DNA from 2 places in the Ralstonia flaminis genome. Region 2 is predicted to be linked to the other one. Evidence: predicted binding sites of a transcription regulator. Region 2 holds the regulator's gene; the other holds the start of a gene.

Region 1 (7,503 bases), on a different contig from region 2:
TTGCATCCCACGCTCCAACCAATGGTATTGCCCGAGATACCACACGCAATCAATGTGTCCGCGGGCAACGCAACAGGCGCCAGCCTGCGGAGGCGGGACAACGACTTTTATGATGCGCAAAAGTCGCGTGTCGCGCAAATTGTTGATTTGTGATTTATACAACACACCATATGTTTGGTTTGTCTGCGCAGTTCTCGGTGGTTTGCAGCATTCGCAGAAAAGAGCGGCGCTATCGATACGGATTCGATGATGCGTGCGATACCGCATCTGAAGCGCTGCCTTTGTCGATGAAATGCCGTTCGGTGCGGCAAGGCGTGTAAGCGCATGTGGACGCTGACATCAAGATACGAATTCGCATTGTGTGGGCGAAATAGATGTTCACTCGGCGCGATGCGCGTTATGGAAGGAAAAGGGTTGCGCCTGCAAGCAGCATGTGTACTGGCATGCCGAAGCGCAAAGCCAACTGTAAAACACGGGCAAGGATGGATTCATCGTGGGTGTATCCAACCATCAGTCCGCAGGGTGTACCGCTTTGAAGCGGTTTTAGCGGCTGTCAAACATTGCTCCAGAGAGGTGAAGCAATGCGGTGCCAATGCCAGTCGCTATGTAGCCTGATAGGAGGCGGCACCGCTGGTCGCCCGTAATGTCCTGGCGTAAGTTGGCCTCCGAAATTGCGGGACCCAACGACACTTGCTAATGTGGTGGCACTGAAATGCAGTGCGTTGCAGGTTTGCCGTCTCGTCTGATCGCGTATACCAGATGGACGCGTCAATCTGACTTTCTGGTTGAATCGTGAGCATTCGGTATGCCTGATTTGATTCGGCCGCTTTTGGTGCACTTGCGGCAAGTTGCGGTGCGCGATCAAAACCGTTGAAATTTCATTTCAGTTATGAATACAATTGAACTAATATCTGACCCACAACAGGATTTATTGGGAGCGCATATGGCGACATACAAGGAATTGGTTGCACAAAAGGCCAAGCTGGAAGAACAGATCGAAACCGCCCGCGCCAAAGAGCTGGAAGCCGTTATCCAGCAAGTGCGTCAAACGGTTGCCGAATATGGCCTGACGGCTGAAGACCTGGGCCTGGCGCCGCGCCGTGGTCGCCGTGCTGGTGCCAAGGCACCGGTGCCCGCGAAGTATCGCGATCCGAAGACGGGCGCAACGTGGTCCGGCCGTGGCCGTGCACCGGCCTGGATCGGCAAGAACCGCGACAAATTCCTGATCGCCTGATTTGCCCCTTTCGGTACGGCGGCCCACCATAGCGGTGGGCCGTTTTTGTTGGAGCGCATGGGCGTTCCTGACTATAACGTCGACATGACGCCCCGCCTCCCCAAATACCTCGAACTGGCCGATCGCATTCGGCTCGACATCCTGCATGGCGCCTTGCCGGCCGGCAGCGTTGCCCCCAGCGAAAATGAAGTCGCCCAACGCTACGGCGTATCGCGGTTGACTGCGCGCCGCACACTCAATGAGTTGGCTGCGCGTGGGTTGCTCAAGCGTTCGCGCGGGCAACGCAGCGTGGTGCTTGATCGCGTGGGGCCGCATCGTCCGGTGCTGTATGCCCCGGGCCAGTCCGATGCGGCGCTGGAGTACGTGCCCGGCGCCGCCTACACCGTCAGCGCATTCCGGTTGGAGCGGGCTGATGAGACGGTGGCGGCCGCGCTCGGTCTGGAGGTTGGCGCGCAGGTGGCATTCGTGGAGCGCCGCGCGCAGGTGGAAGGCAACCCCATCATGCTGCTGCGTACGTGGTTGACGTCACGGCTGGCGGCCATGCTGGAGGCGCGTGATTTTGAAGATCGCCTGTTCGTGCAGGTCTTCCAGCGGGCTAACCTGACCATCGCGCGCTCGCGCGAGGCCCCGCTGGCGTGCGTGGCTGACGCGCATCAGGCCAGCCAGCTTGACGTGTCCGCCGGCGTGCCGCTGGTGCGCGTACGGCGTATTGGCTACAGCGTGGCTGACGTGCCGATCTCCCTCACCTATTGCGATTTCTCCCCTGAGCGCTATACGCGCGAGGTGGACATCCGCGTCTTGCAAAACGACTGAAGCTGCACTTGCGCCAGCACGGTGCAGAAACGGCGCCACACACCCCTGAGTTGGGACTTGTCTGGCAGGGGTATTCAAGCTAGTCTGCGCGCCTTCCCGCGAAAACGTATTCATTCGTGACACTTCGGCGTGCTGACGGCGTATTGGCACGGCTGTTGCATTCACTCGCGGCGATCTCAGCAGAGGCAGGCGAGCCACCTGCCACTGCGAAGCGAATTCAACACAACGGAACCAGAAGAGGGAGAAATCAACGATGCAACTCAAGCGACGTTTCAAGCTGGCCGCGCTGGCTGCTGCCGCCGGTCTGACCGCAGGTGCGGCCCAGGCGCAATCGTCCGTCACGCTGTATGGGCAGGTGGATGCCTGGGCCGGCGCGACCAAGAACCTGGGCGCCTCTGACCGCGCTTGGGGTGTCAACTCCGGCGGTATGTCCACGTCGTACTGGGGCATGAAGGGTAGCGAAGACCTGGGCAACGGCTTGAAGGCCATCTTCACGTTGGAAGCGTTCTTCCGCCCAGACACCGGCAAGGGCGGCCGCTTTGATGGCGACACGTTCTTTGCCCGTAATTCGTTCGTCGGCCTGCAGTCGAACACCTGGGGCTCGATCAAGCTCGGTCGCAATACGCCGCAGTACTTCGTTTCGACGATCCTGTTTAACCCGTTCGGTGATTCGTACACCTTCTCGCCGATGGTGTTCCACACCTACCTGGGCAACGGCCGCACGGGCGCAGCCGGCATCTCGGGTCTGGTGGGCGATTCGGGCTGGAACAACTCGATCCTGTACAGCACGCCGGACATCAACGGCTTCACGGGCACCCTGATGTACGGTGCGGGTGAGCAGGCTGGCCACAACGGTCAGAACAAGTTTGGTGCGGGCTTCCTGTACTTCCGCGGCAACTTTGCTGCCACCGCGGCATTCCAGCAGGTGCGCTTCGATGCCAACCCGGGCGACCTGAACGCGCTGGTGGCAGGCTTCCAGCGTCAGTCGGCAGCGCAACTGGGCGCTTCGTACGACTTCGGCGTGGTCAAGCTGTACGGCCAGTATCAGTACATCAAGAACACGATTGCCACGGGCGATGCCAAGAGCAACGGCGGCCAGCTGGGCGTGTCGATTCCGGTCGGCCCGGGCAGCGTGCTGGCGTCGTACGCGTACACGAAGACCTCGGGTGCAGCGGACGTGAAGCGCAACACCTGGGCAGTCGGCTACGACTATTCGCTGTCCAAGCGCACGGATGTGTATGCCGCGTATTTCCGCGACAAGGTGTCGGACCTGAGCGCGGCTGATACTTTCGGCGTGGGCATTCGCGCAAAGTTCTAAACCTGCGCTTTCCTTGTCACCGCCCGCGTGTCGACAGCGCGGGCGGGCATTTACAGCGGCGTCCGGGGTTCCGGGCGCCGTTTTTTGTTGGTGGCTGACGGGAGAGAACTCAACCGCTACGCACAATGCGTACGGGCGCCACGGATGATGCGGCCGGCTCTGCCACCAGTTGCGGCTGGTTCAGCAGCATGGCGCCGCGCTGGGTGGCGACGAACACGGCTTCGGTGCGGCTGCGGACTTCCAGACGGCGATACAGCGCGTTGATGTGCGCCTTGGCCGTGGCCTCGGAGATGCTGAGCATGCGGCTGATGGTTTTGACCGGGTGACCGCGCGAGAGAAGCACCAGAATTTCATACTGGCGTTGAGTGAGTCCCAATAATGCGCAGTCATCGCCGCCGTTGGCAGCACCGCCTGCCAGCGTATCTGACCGGGCAAGCACGATTGAAGCCGGTACATAACGGCCACCGGCCAGCACCAATTCCAATGCCGCTGCAATCAATTTGCCGGAATAGCTTTTCAGCAGATAAGCAGAGATATTCAATTGCATCAGCGCGCGCACATGGACGGCTGAATCGCTTTCACCCAGCACGGCGACATGCCGCGGGTGCGGCTGCTGCAGCAACCGGGAGAGCGCTGGCAGGTCGTCGATGCCCGGCAGGGGCAAGCCGATCAGGGCCAGTTCGGCGTCCGCATGCGCCGCCAGATTTTCAAAGAGGGCCTCGTCCGGGTCGACGCTGACGACTTCGGAAATGGCCGGCAAAGATTGCAAAACGTGGGTCGCACCGGCACGCACCAAAGGGTGTGCCTCAACTACGATCGATTTCACTGCGCCGCCTGTCTGGTTATGGTTGTTTGTCCATTTCCGGAATATGGCCGACCGTCGCCCATTTGGATCGGCGAGATCCAAATTGATACAGGCGTGGCTGGTAGAAACGCAATGACGCGCGGTTTCGGTATGTTTCCCCGTTCAACCGGCAGTCACCAAGTGCGGTGCCGCCGGGCCGAAACCTTGGCATGCCATTCAGGCGCGATTTCTTTCCGGTTTTCTTGTTTATGTCGCCAGGCGCGGAGGATATACCCCGCCAAAATCGGCAGAATAAATCCCCAGCATGCTTGTTGCACCCATCAATGGGATGTAAACCTTTTTGTTTACCCCGATCGGTGGTGCGGCAGACCTGTATAGATAGCAGGATCGAGCGGGGCCAGCTAGCCCCACTTCAAACCCATTGACGTAAACGTAAACCGGCGAATCTTCCTCGCCCCAGGCGCCGTGCGGCTTACTGTGCGACGACGGAGAAACGTGGCATTGACAGCGGTTGCTTGCCGTCTCGGCCGTAGGGCGTGCCGCCGCCGTTGTTGGCGGCGTGCAGGACCGACAGCGCGTTCTGCGTGGCACGCAGGCGCAGATCAATCAGGGTGCCGTTGTCCAGATTGCGCTGGCGCAAGGTGCGGGCCAGGGCCAGGTTCTCATCGAACAGGCGGCTGGCAGTCTCGTCGGCGCGCAGGTATTTGACCAGCCCGTACGGATCGGCGCCACCATGCTGCGCCCACCACAGGCGGCGCTCGCGGTCAGCTTCGCCCAGGGCGGTCAGCTGCTTCTGCTTGGTCTGGGTGACGCGCTCGAGTTCGACCATGTCGCCGTCGCGCAACGCTTGCGCCTCGGCTTCCAGGGTCAGGGTGGCGGCGCGCAGCAGTTCCTGCTCGTCGGCAAGGGTGCGGATCAGCAGTGTGTTGTCCATGTTGGCGACCTTTCGCTGGGGAGCTTGGGCAGCCGCCGGACGGCACGCCGCCCCGCCGCGGTCAGCCCACGCGGGCCGGCGGCGTCATGAGAAATGGGGGACGGACGACGGGAGGAGGCTCCCGTCAGACCTTCTTGCTTTGTGCCGAGAGCAGCGATTGCGCGTCGGACAGCGCCGCATCGGCGATCTTGCCGGCGTCCATCTTGAGCGTGCCGTTCTGAATGGCGCTGCGGATCTGCTCGACGCGTGCCGCGTTGAAGTCGCCGCTGCCCACTTGGCGCGAAACTTGATGGACCGACAGCGACGGCACGGTTGAATCCTGGTCGCTGTGGCGCGTGCCCGTGGCTGCTGTGGCAGTCGCGGACGAGCCGGCTGCACGCGTCGACCCGGACGCAGCGTCCTTGGTCGGCGCAATGGCCGGCGTGTTGTTGACGATATGGTTGATTTTCACGGGTGTCTCCGAAGAGCGCGTTCATCCTATCACCCATATCGGCCAACCCCCGTCCAAACTTTAGCGGGGGATATCGGTTGTGCATCACAGTGCGTGTGATCGATTGATCTCAAGTCGATCTCAAAACTGGATTGCGACCACGCCAGCAGACTGCGCAATGCCGGAAACGACGTTGCCGTTGGCCGTGCGCACCTGCGCCACCTGGCCGACGGCTGCCTGGTTCATGGCCCGGCCATCGCTGGTGACCTGAAAGCCGCCGCCTTCGGCGACGAGCTTGACGGTCTGGCCGGCCTGCACCGCAATTGGCAGGCGCAGGCTTTCGGCGCGCAGCGGCTGGTTAGCCGCCACGCTGGTCATCAATACGCGCCCGACCACGTCGGCGGGCTGCTGCACGACAGACGGCGGCAGCATCGAGAGGTCCCCCGTGCGGGCCTCCAGGTCACTCATGTCGACCGTCTTGCCTGGCGAGAGCTGGTGCGAGGCCACGTAATACGTCCCGGTGATCTGGATGGTGGCCGGCACCCATGCCGCCCAGGCGTGTGGTGACTTGCAGCGCACTCCAACCTGGATGCGGCCGCGCAGACGGTTGGCCGCCGGCAGCATCAGGTCGACCTGGTCGCAAGGCTGGTTGGCCACGCGCGGGTCGACCGGGCCGACTTCCACCGAGGCGCGCGGGGCGCCGGCGTCATTGGTGCCGCCCAGGATGTCCAGCTGCGATTGCAGTTGCTGCTGGATCTGCATCTGGATGGCGTTCGGCCCCTGGATGGTGGTGGCCGCAGGCTGAGCGGCCTGGGCGGGCATCGGCATGTTGGCGGCTGCCGGCGCATAGCCGACGCGCATCATGCCCTGCGCACGCGCCAGGATCGGATGGGCGAGGCTTGCCAGGACGCCCAGCGCCAGGGCCAGCAGCAGCTTGCGCCGGCGTGCGGCCAACGGCATTGCCGTGGCGCCGCGGCGGCGGACAACGGCAAAGGTCGGGTACTGGGCGCTGCGTACAAACCGCGTGGACATGGAAAGCCCTCCATCGAAAGTCCGGTGAAGTGTAGCCACGCGCGCGGGAGGGCCAAATGCGGAAATGTCGGCCAATCCCCCCCTTATTCGGACGAATGCTCTTGCCAGGTGGCCCCTAGACTTTGCAACGTGGTGAAGTCCCTGGCGTTGCGCGGTGCGGTTCCATTTGCTGCTCGACCTGCCCCGGATGGCTGCGGGGTTCCCGATTCCCCGGCCGGCTCCCGGATCCGCAGACAAGGCCCTCTCCACTGAGGCTGCATGACGGCAACTCAGCAATACAGCGGTTCTGGAGACGGCATCGGCGGTTTTGAAGGGGCCGCCGATGCCTGCTTCTCCAGCCCCACGGCATTCGGAATACCAACCAAACCCGGCGGGTGGCGGAACCAACATGGCGCCACGCGCGAGGAATGACAGACATGGTCGACAAGCTGGATCAGTTGTTCGGTTTTCAGGAGCAGGCGCTGCGGCTGCGTTCGCAGCGGCACCAGATCCTGGCCTCGAACATCGCCAACGCCGATACGCCCAACTACAAGGCGCGCGACTTCGATTTCCAGTCGGCGCTGCAAAAGGCGGTCGGCCAGCAAAGCGGCAACACGCTGCCGATGACGGCCACGGCGTCCGGCCACCTGACGGCGGATGGTGCGCCTGCCGGTGATGTGACGCTGATGCGGGCGTCGCTGCAATCGCCCGGCATGCAGCAGGCCAAGTCGCTGCAGGGCGAGGTGCAGTACCGCACGTCGCAGCAGCCTTCCATTGACGGCAACACGGTCGACATGGACGGCGAGCGCATGCGCTTTGCCGACAACACCGTGCGTTACGAGGCCGACCTGAACATCGTGACGCAGAAGATCAAGTCGATGCTGGCGGCCATCCAGAACAGCTAGCGCGATCAAGCAGGACCGAGCAGAACAGAGCAAGACAGGGTAGGACGATCGCG
Region 2 (7,503 bases):
GTCAGCTCATTGCGCGAGATAGGCTTGCCCACCACGTGCGACAGCGCGAGGAACATGCCGGTCGACTCCACCAGCGTGATCACGATCACGATGCACATCGAAATGATGGCCGACAGCTCAAACTTGGGCATGCCGAAGTGGAACGGCGTCACCAGCGTCATCAGCGGCGCGACGCTCGCATCGGCCAACGACACCTTGCCGAAAGCGGCGGCCACCAGCGTGCCCGTCACGATGCCCAGCAGCACGGCGATGTTGCACAGCAGCGCGTTACCGAACTTGGTCAGCAGCAGGATCGTCACCAGCACCAGCGCGGCGATCGCAAGGCCGAACGGATCGCCAAAGGCTGGGTTCGGCACCATGTGGCGCACGCCGTCCACCACCTGCGGAATCATCTGCTGGCCACCGGCGGCCCAGTTGATACCCACGCTCAGCAGCGAAAAGCCGATCAGCATGATGACTGTGCCCGTCACCACGCGCGGGAACAGGCCCAGCAGCCGGCCCATCAGCGGTGCAATGGCAATGCCGAACACACCCGAAACAATGGATGCCCCGAAGATGCCGGGCAGGCCCATGCCGGGCTCCACGCCGATGGCGATCATCGGTGCCACGGCGGCAAAGGTCACACCCATCATCACCGGCAGCCGGATCCCGAAGATCAGGAAGCCGAGCGACTGGATGAGCGTGCCGACACCAGCCGCAAACAGATCGCAATTGACGAGATACGAGAGATCGCTCTTCGACAGGCCGAGCGCATTGCCAACAATCAGCGGCACCGCAATCGCACCGGCATACATCACCAGCAGGTGCTGCAGGCCGAGCGCGAACAGACGCGGCAGCGGCAGGCGTTCGTTGACAGGATCGACGCAGATCGAGGGCGAGGGCGAGGAAAGGCCTGAGGATTGGCGCATGTCTTGTCTCCTGGGGCCACCCCCGTGTACGTGCCGGAGGCGTGCCTGGTGTGCATCGGGCAGACCGGGCGCAGGCGCCGTCTGCCGACATTTGTGCGGCGTGATGTCGCACATTTGCCGGCATCTTGGAGCGCGCCTCAGTTTATGTCAACAATTCACACCGTCTTTTGTGTACATATTTTGCGTTCTGAAATGCGTATGCGCTTCAAACATCGCCACGCCCTGGTAGGTCACGCCAGAGTCGAACCGCTGGCGGTACAGGATGACGCATCGCAGCATGCCGTTTTCGGCCACCACGGGCGTGAGATCATAGGTGCCGCTTCCGAATGGGCTGCCGCCGTGGCAGGTGGTGCCAATGTCGGGCTGGTAGTGCCGGATCAGCAGCGTCGCGCGCTGCCCGTCGGCTTGCACCTCCAGGCTGCCGAGCAGGCGCAGTGTGCCGTCCTGCCAGACCATATCCAGCGTGCCGCTCACGCAGCCTACGGGGCCGGATCCACCAACCACGGTGGGCGTCGTGAACACGCCACGGCATCCGCGCACCGTCTGCTGGCGCAATGTCAGGTCGGCCTGATCGATCACAGCGTAGTGGTAGTCCCCCGCGTCGCCGCCAACGTCCTTGGTCAGCGCGCCGACACGCACCTTGCCGCGCGTCCAGCGCCCGTGCGTGTAGCCGCGGTGGGCATAGAGATCGGCCAGCTCAGCGGTGTCGCCCATCAACCGATAGCCATTGATGCCAACGATGGCGCCCGAAGGTGTTTGCGCCAGCCATGCGGCGCTGCCGCTGACCTGTCGCGCCCCGTTGCCCAGCATGAAGCGGGGTGGCGCGCTACGGTAAACAGGCGAGCATTCAGCGGAAAACGTGGCAAACCGGGCATCTGCCAGCAGAACGGTCTGCCTGCAACCCGCCGGTTCCTGACAACCTGTCAAATAATGAGTGGTCCCCTTTTTTTATGCGCTTCGGGCACGTCCGTAACGTCGGTTTGCCCGGCCAAGTGATGAGATGAATCCATTGTGGTCCTTGAGGAAGGTTTGACTGCCGCGACTCCATAGCGGAATGTGCTGTGCAGCGCGCCTCGGCGAGGCGGTTTCAGCCTAGGCAGCGTCTCACCCAATGTTCAAGAAACAACACAACTTGATATTCCTTGATATTCAAGCGGGTTCCCTCAACTGCGGGACTCGTCCATCCCCAGCGATGCTATGAAGAACCCTCACTATGATCCGGCCAAGCCTCACCACACGCCGGACGGCTTCCGCAACCGCTACCCCCATCCGCACCCCGGCGGCGACTTCTGGAAATGGCAACGCGAGCGCCGCAAGTCAGGGCTCCCCAAGCCGCCCACGCTGGACCTCTCCTGCATTGCCCCCAACCTGACCGCGGTGCACCAGCCGCCCGACGTGCCGCAGCTCACCTGGATCGGCCACGAGACGCTGCTGCTCCAGATTGACGGGCTGAACGTGCTGACCGATCCGGTGTTCTCCGAGCGTGCCTCGCCGCTGCCGTTTGCCGGCCCGCGCCGGCACCAACCGCCGGGCCTCTCGCTCAAGCAGTTGCCGCATATCGACCTGGTGCTGATCTCGCACAACCACTACGACCATCTGGATAAAGCCAGCGTGCGGGCGCTGATGCGCCAGCCCGGCGGCGCGCCGATGTTTTTCGTGCCGCTGGGCATCGACCACTGGTTCGCGCGCAACGTGCGGGGCACGCGCCTCAGCGGTGACAACCCCAACGTACGCGCCTTCGACTGGGACGATGAGGCCAACTTCGGCCCCTTCACCGCGCACTTCTGCTCCGTGCAGCATTGGTCCGCACGCGGCCTGTACGACCGCAACCAGACGCTGTGGGGCAGTTGGGCATTGCTGCATCCGCGCCTGCGTTTCTGGTTCTCGGGCGATCTGGGGTATTCGCAGGACACACGCGACATTGGCGCGCGGTTCGGCCACTTTGATGTGGCAGCGATTGCCGTGGGCGCCTACGAGCCGCGTTGGTTCATGAAGGCACAGCACATCGACCCGACCGAGGCGGTGCAGGTCATGCAAGACATCGGCGCGCGGCAGGCGGTGGGCATCCATTGGGGCACGTTCGCACTGACGGACGAACCGCTGGACCAGCCCATCGCCGATCTGGCTGCTGCATTGAAGGTGGCCGACGTTCCCGCAGAACGCTTCGCTCTCTTCAAGCACGGTGAGACACGCGTATGGGATGCAGCGGCCCAACGCCTTGTCACCGCATTGCCCAAAGAAAAAGCGCGGCCGCGAGATGACTCGCTGGCCGCGCAGTCATTGTCTGGCAGGTAACGCTAGGGACTGAGAGCCGCTAAGCCGGCATCAGGTCGGTGTCGGCAGCCATGCACGGTCACGCAGACGGGCGCGGATGCGTGCAATCGCCTGGCTGTGGATCTGGCACACGCGCGACTCCGACACCCCCATCACAGCGCCGATCTCACGCAGGTTCAGGTCCTGCTCGTAGTAGAGGCTCATCATCAGCTTCTCACGCTCGGGCAAGCCTTCGATGGCGGCCACCACCGATTCGCGCAGATCGTGGTCCAGCAACTGGTCCAGCGGCGTGGAGTCGTTCTCTGCGGCGCGGTTCTCGATGAAGGCGTCGGCGTCTTCGCGGTCGAAATCTTCGTAGTACAGGAGCTGGCTGCCTTGTAGGTCGACCAGTTGCTTCTGGTAGTCGGCCAGCGACATGTTCAGCGCGGCGGCAATCTCGGTTTCGGTGGGCGCGCGGCCTTTCTGCTGCTGCAGCTTCTGGATCGCCTGCTCGATCGTGCGGGCATTGCGGCGCAGCCCACGCGGCAGCCAGTCGGAGCCACGCAGCTCGTCCAGGATCGCGCCGCGAATCCGCTGGGCAGCGTAGAACTCGAACTGCACGCCCTGCGTTTCTTCATAGCGCGACAGCGCATCGAGCAAGCCCATCATGCCGGCCTGGATCAGATCGTCGAGTTCGACGCTGGCCGGCAGCTTCACCATCATCTGGTTGGCAATGCGGCGTACCAGCGGTGCATACGTCGCCATCTCGTCGGACTTGGTCTTGCGACCGGTTGCGGTGTACATATCCATGCCTGCCTTTGGCGCTTCGTTCATGGTGCGCCTCAATAAACCATCTCAGCCGCGTGCGCACAGGCGCGGGGCGTCGCTGGGGGTGCCGATATTGACGTTGCTTCTGCCGACGCATCTGCCGTTGCCTGAGTCGGTTCTTGCGCCGATACCATCACCCGCGACGCCGCCGTGCTACCGGCGACATCAGCGGCCTGGGCCTCGGCGCTGGCCCAGCTCAGCATCTCTTCGGCAAGCTGGCGGAAGGCCATGGCCGAGGGCGATGCGGGAAACGCGCTCGCCACGGGCTTGCCGAGCGAGAGCGCCAGTTCTACATGCCGGTCTTCCGGCAGATAACCTGCAAAGTCGATACGGGTGTTCAGGTACTGCCCCACCGTGTTGGCCAGGTTGCCGAACACGCGCACAGCGGAGTCGACCGAATGCGCGCCGCAGACCACCGTGCGGATACCCGCGCCGCCCTGCAGCCCTGCGGTCTTCTTGAGCAGCGTGTACGCGCTCTTGATACCTTCCGGGCCATCGGAGAAAACCAGCAGTACGTCGTCGCAGGCTTCGGCCACCGTGCCCAGCGCGCGGGTGCCAAAATGCCCCGCCACCAGCGTCACGTCGGCACTGCTGTCGTGCTGCTCGAGCATGCCGGCCACGGCCAGCATGGTCTGCGCGCTCACCACAGCGGCGTCGCGGCCCATGGCGGACAGTGCAATGCGCAGGTTGTCGACAAAGTCGTCGATCTGCTCCTCTGCACCGATCACCAGCACACGGCGGCTTGCCACCTGGCCGAGCATGCGGCGCAGCCCGGCGGCCTGGTCCTTGGCGAATGGGGTCGTCATGGTCCCCTCTTTGTTCTTTATGCGAAATCGAAAGCGGCCAGGCCCGGTTCGCGGCTGCGTGCGGCGCCTTGCGCCACCAGCAGCGATTCATCCGAATCCAGCGCGAACGACGATTGCTCGGCACTTGCACGGAAGCTGCGATGGATCAGCAGCTTCTTGTTCGGTACTGCAATGTCCTCCGGCACGCGCTGGCCGTACGACACGTAGTGCAGCGGCAGGCGGCGGCGGATCATCACGTCCATCGCGTGGCCCACCGATGCGGCCTCGTCGATCTTGGTCAGGATGCAGCCGGCCAGGTTGGCATCGCGGTAGGCGCTCACCACCTCATCGAGCGTCTTGCCGTTGCTTGCGGCGTTCAGCAGCAGCAGGCGCTTGATCGACGGGCCCACGGCATGCAGCATTGCCATCTGCTCGGACACCGCGCGATCACGCTGGCTCATACCAATGGTGTCGATCAGCACCACGTGCTTTTCGCGCAGATCGTTGAGCGCCAGGCTCAGGTCTTGCGCGTCTTTCACGGCATGCACCGAGACGCCAAGGATCTTGCCGTAGATGCGCAGTTGTTCGTGGCCACCGATCCGGTAGCTGTCAGTCGACAGCAGTGCCACGCGCGAAGCGCCGTGGCGCAGTACGAAGCGCGCAGCCAGCTTGGCGGTGGTGGTGGTCTTGCCCACGCCGGTCGGGCCCATCAGGGCAAACACGCCGCCCTGGTCGAGCAGGCTGTTTTCATCCGACACGGTGGTCAGGTTCTTTTCAATGGCACGCTGCACGAAGTCCAGCGCACCTTCATACGTGTCGTGCTGCGGCATGTTCTCCAGCACGTAGCGCGTGAGCTGCGCCGAGAAGCCCGCGTTCAGCATGGTCTGGAACAGACGCGTGCGCACCGGATCGCCCAGCTTCACACCCAGCGAGGCCAGGCTCGACATTGCGTCGGTCAGCGTGCTCTTGAGCGTTTCGATCTCACCCACCATGCGGCGGGTCATGGCATCGGTTTCAGCCTTGATGTCGGCCTTGATGGTCGAACGCTGCAGGCTCACGTCGTCGCGCTCGGCGTCAGGTTTGGGCATCGAATCCTCCATGCGGACGAAGATGTCGGCCGGCTTGGCGGTCTCAACCTGCGGTTGCGGGCGGGCAATCTGCTGCTCGGCGCGCACTGCACGCGCCTGGGCTTCCACACGCTCGGCAAACGAGCGCAGCGTCGTCGGCTGGTCTGCCTGCGCACTTGCCCGGGCGGCCGGGCGCATCATCTGTTCGACAGGCTCGTCTTCCGGCACGACGGTGCGGCGGGCGATGAACTGGGCCGTGCTGGCCAGCGTCTGCGCAGCATCTTCATTGGCGCGATCCAGCGAGAGGCCTGCCAGCATGCGGGTGGAGGCGACCAGCGGATCCACACCCAGCAGCGTTTCCGATTCGCCGAGCACAACATCATCATCCACGCGTGCTTGCAGCTTGCGGCCGGCAACCGGTGCGGCAGGGGCCTCTTCCTGTGCCGGCGCGTGGGCAACGGCGACACGGCGCGCTGCGGCAAAGCGATTGCGCAGACGGGCCAGCGCATTGGGTGCGGGCGATGCTTCAGCCCCCGCCTCGGCTTGCACCGGTGCCTGCGGCTCTGCGGGTGCCTGAGCGGCGGCCTCGGCCACTGGTGCGGGCTCTGGAATCGGAGCCGGCATGCTCGGGCGGCGTTGTGCGGCCCTCGGCGCGGTCGAGTGGGTATCGACCAGCGCATCCAGGTGGGTATCGGAAGCGGCGATGACTTCGATGCCGCCCGGCACGGCGCGGTTCGAGAGGATCAGCGCGTCGTCGCCCAACTGGTCGCGCACTTTACGCAACACGTCGCGCGACGTCAGTCCGGTGAATCGATGCATTTTCATGCGCGGCCTCCAAGCATGGCGACAACCTTAATCGTTCGGTGATCTGGAATTTCAGCGTGTGACAGCACGCGCAGGCTGGGTGCGGCGCGCTTGAACAAGCGGGCCAGCATCGGGCGCAGCGCGGGCGGCACGAGCAGGACGCCCGTCTGGCCCATCTGTTCGTATTGGCGCGAAGAATCCGCGGCGGCCTGCATGAGCGAGTCGGCCAGTTGCGGTTCGATCGGGCCGGCGTTTCCGCCAACAATGCTTTGCAGCAAGATGTTCTCCAGATTCGGGTCGAGCGTGACGACCTGCATTTCGTTCTTGGTCGGAAACAGATGCTGTGCGATTGCCCGACCCAGCGCGATCCGCACAGCGGCGGTGAGTTCGGCGGGGTCTTGCGTCTTGCCTCCGTGCTCCGCCAGCGTCTCGACGATGGTGCGGATATCGCGGATGTGCAGGCCTTCGTCCAGCAGGTTCTGCAGCACCTTCTGCACGGTCGCGACGGGCAACAGCTTGGGCACAACGTCTTCGACCAGCTTCGGTGCTTCCTTGGCCAAATGATCGAGCAACTGCTGCACTTCCAAACGGCCGAGAAGCTCGGTGCTATGGGTGTAAATCAACTGATTGACGTGCGTGGCGATGACCGTGCTGCAATCGACCACCGTATAGCCCTCGGCTTGCGCGCGATCGCGCACATCGGCGGTGATCCACATGGCCGGCAGACCGAAGGTCGGGTCGACGGTGGGGGTGCCCGGCAGTTGCGTGCCCAACCGCCCACCATGCCCCTCCTGACCGCCTGGGTTGATGGCCAGGAACTTGCCCTGCTGCACCTCGCCGCTGCCGATCTCCACGCCC

Evidence for each region. The regulator FliA, encoded in region 2, starts transcription of late flagellar genes. The targets are predictions, from matches to a motif close to CTAAAGTTTNNNNNNNNNNNGCCGNTA.
Region 1: a site for FliA is predicted at 5,592-5,618, ahead of flgM (flagellar biosynthesis anti-sigma factor FlgM). Genes of this name have one in related genera too.

What each region holds. Positions count from the first base shown of each region.
Region 1 covers NZ_CATZLL010000002.1:73,855-81,357, reverse strand. The annotation lists gene R2N11_RS02995 (sensor domain-containing protein) at 1-6, opposite strand, end outside; gene R2N11_RS02990 (H-NS histone family protein) at 944-1,234, shown strand; gene R2N11_RS02985 (GntR family transcriptional regulator) at 1,319-2,047, shown strand; gene R2N11_RS02980 (porin) at 2,301-3,365, shown strand; gene R2N11_RS02975 (LuxR C-terminal-related transcriptional regulator) at 3,475-4,191, opposite strand; gene R2N11_RS02970 (flagella synthesis protein FlgN) at 4,643-5,104, opposite strand; gene flgM (flagellar biosynthesis anti-sigma factor FlgM) at 5,229-5,555, opposite strand; gene flgA (flagellar basal body P-ring formation chaperone FlgA) at 5,676-6,566, opposite strand; gene flgB (flagellar basal body rod protein FlgB) at 6,983-7,450, shown strand.
Region 2 covers NZ_CATZLL010000007.1:242,878-250,380, reverse strand. The annotation lists gene R2N11_RS13460 (nucleobase:cation symporter-2 family protein) at 1-908, opposite strand, end outside; gene R2N11_RS13455 (hypothetical protein) at 1,056-1,718, opposite strand; gene R2N11_RS13450 (MBL fold metallo-hydrolase) at 2,106-3,203, shown strand; gene R2N11_RS13445 (RNA polymerase sigma factor FliA) at 3,234-3,995, opposite strand; gene R2N11_RS13440 (MinD/ParA family ATP-binding protein) at 4,004-4,795, opposite strand; gene flhF (flagellar biosynthesis GTPase FlhF) at 4,813-6,666, opposite strand; gene flhA (flagellar biosynthesis protein FlhA) at 6,663-7,503, opposite strand, start outside.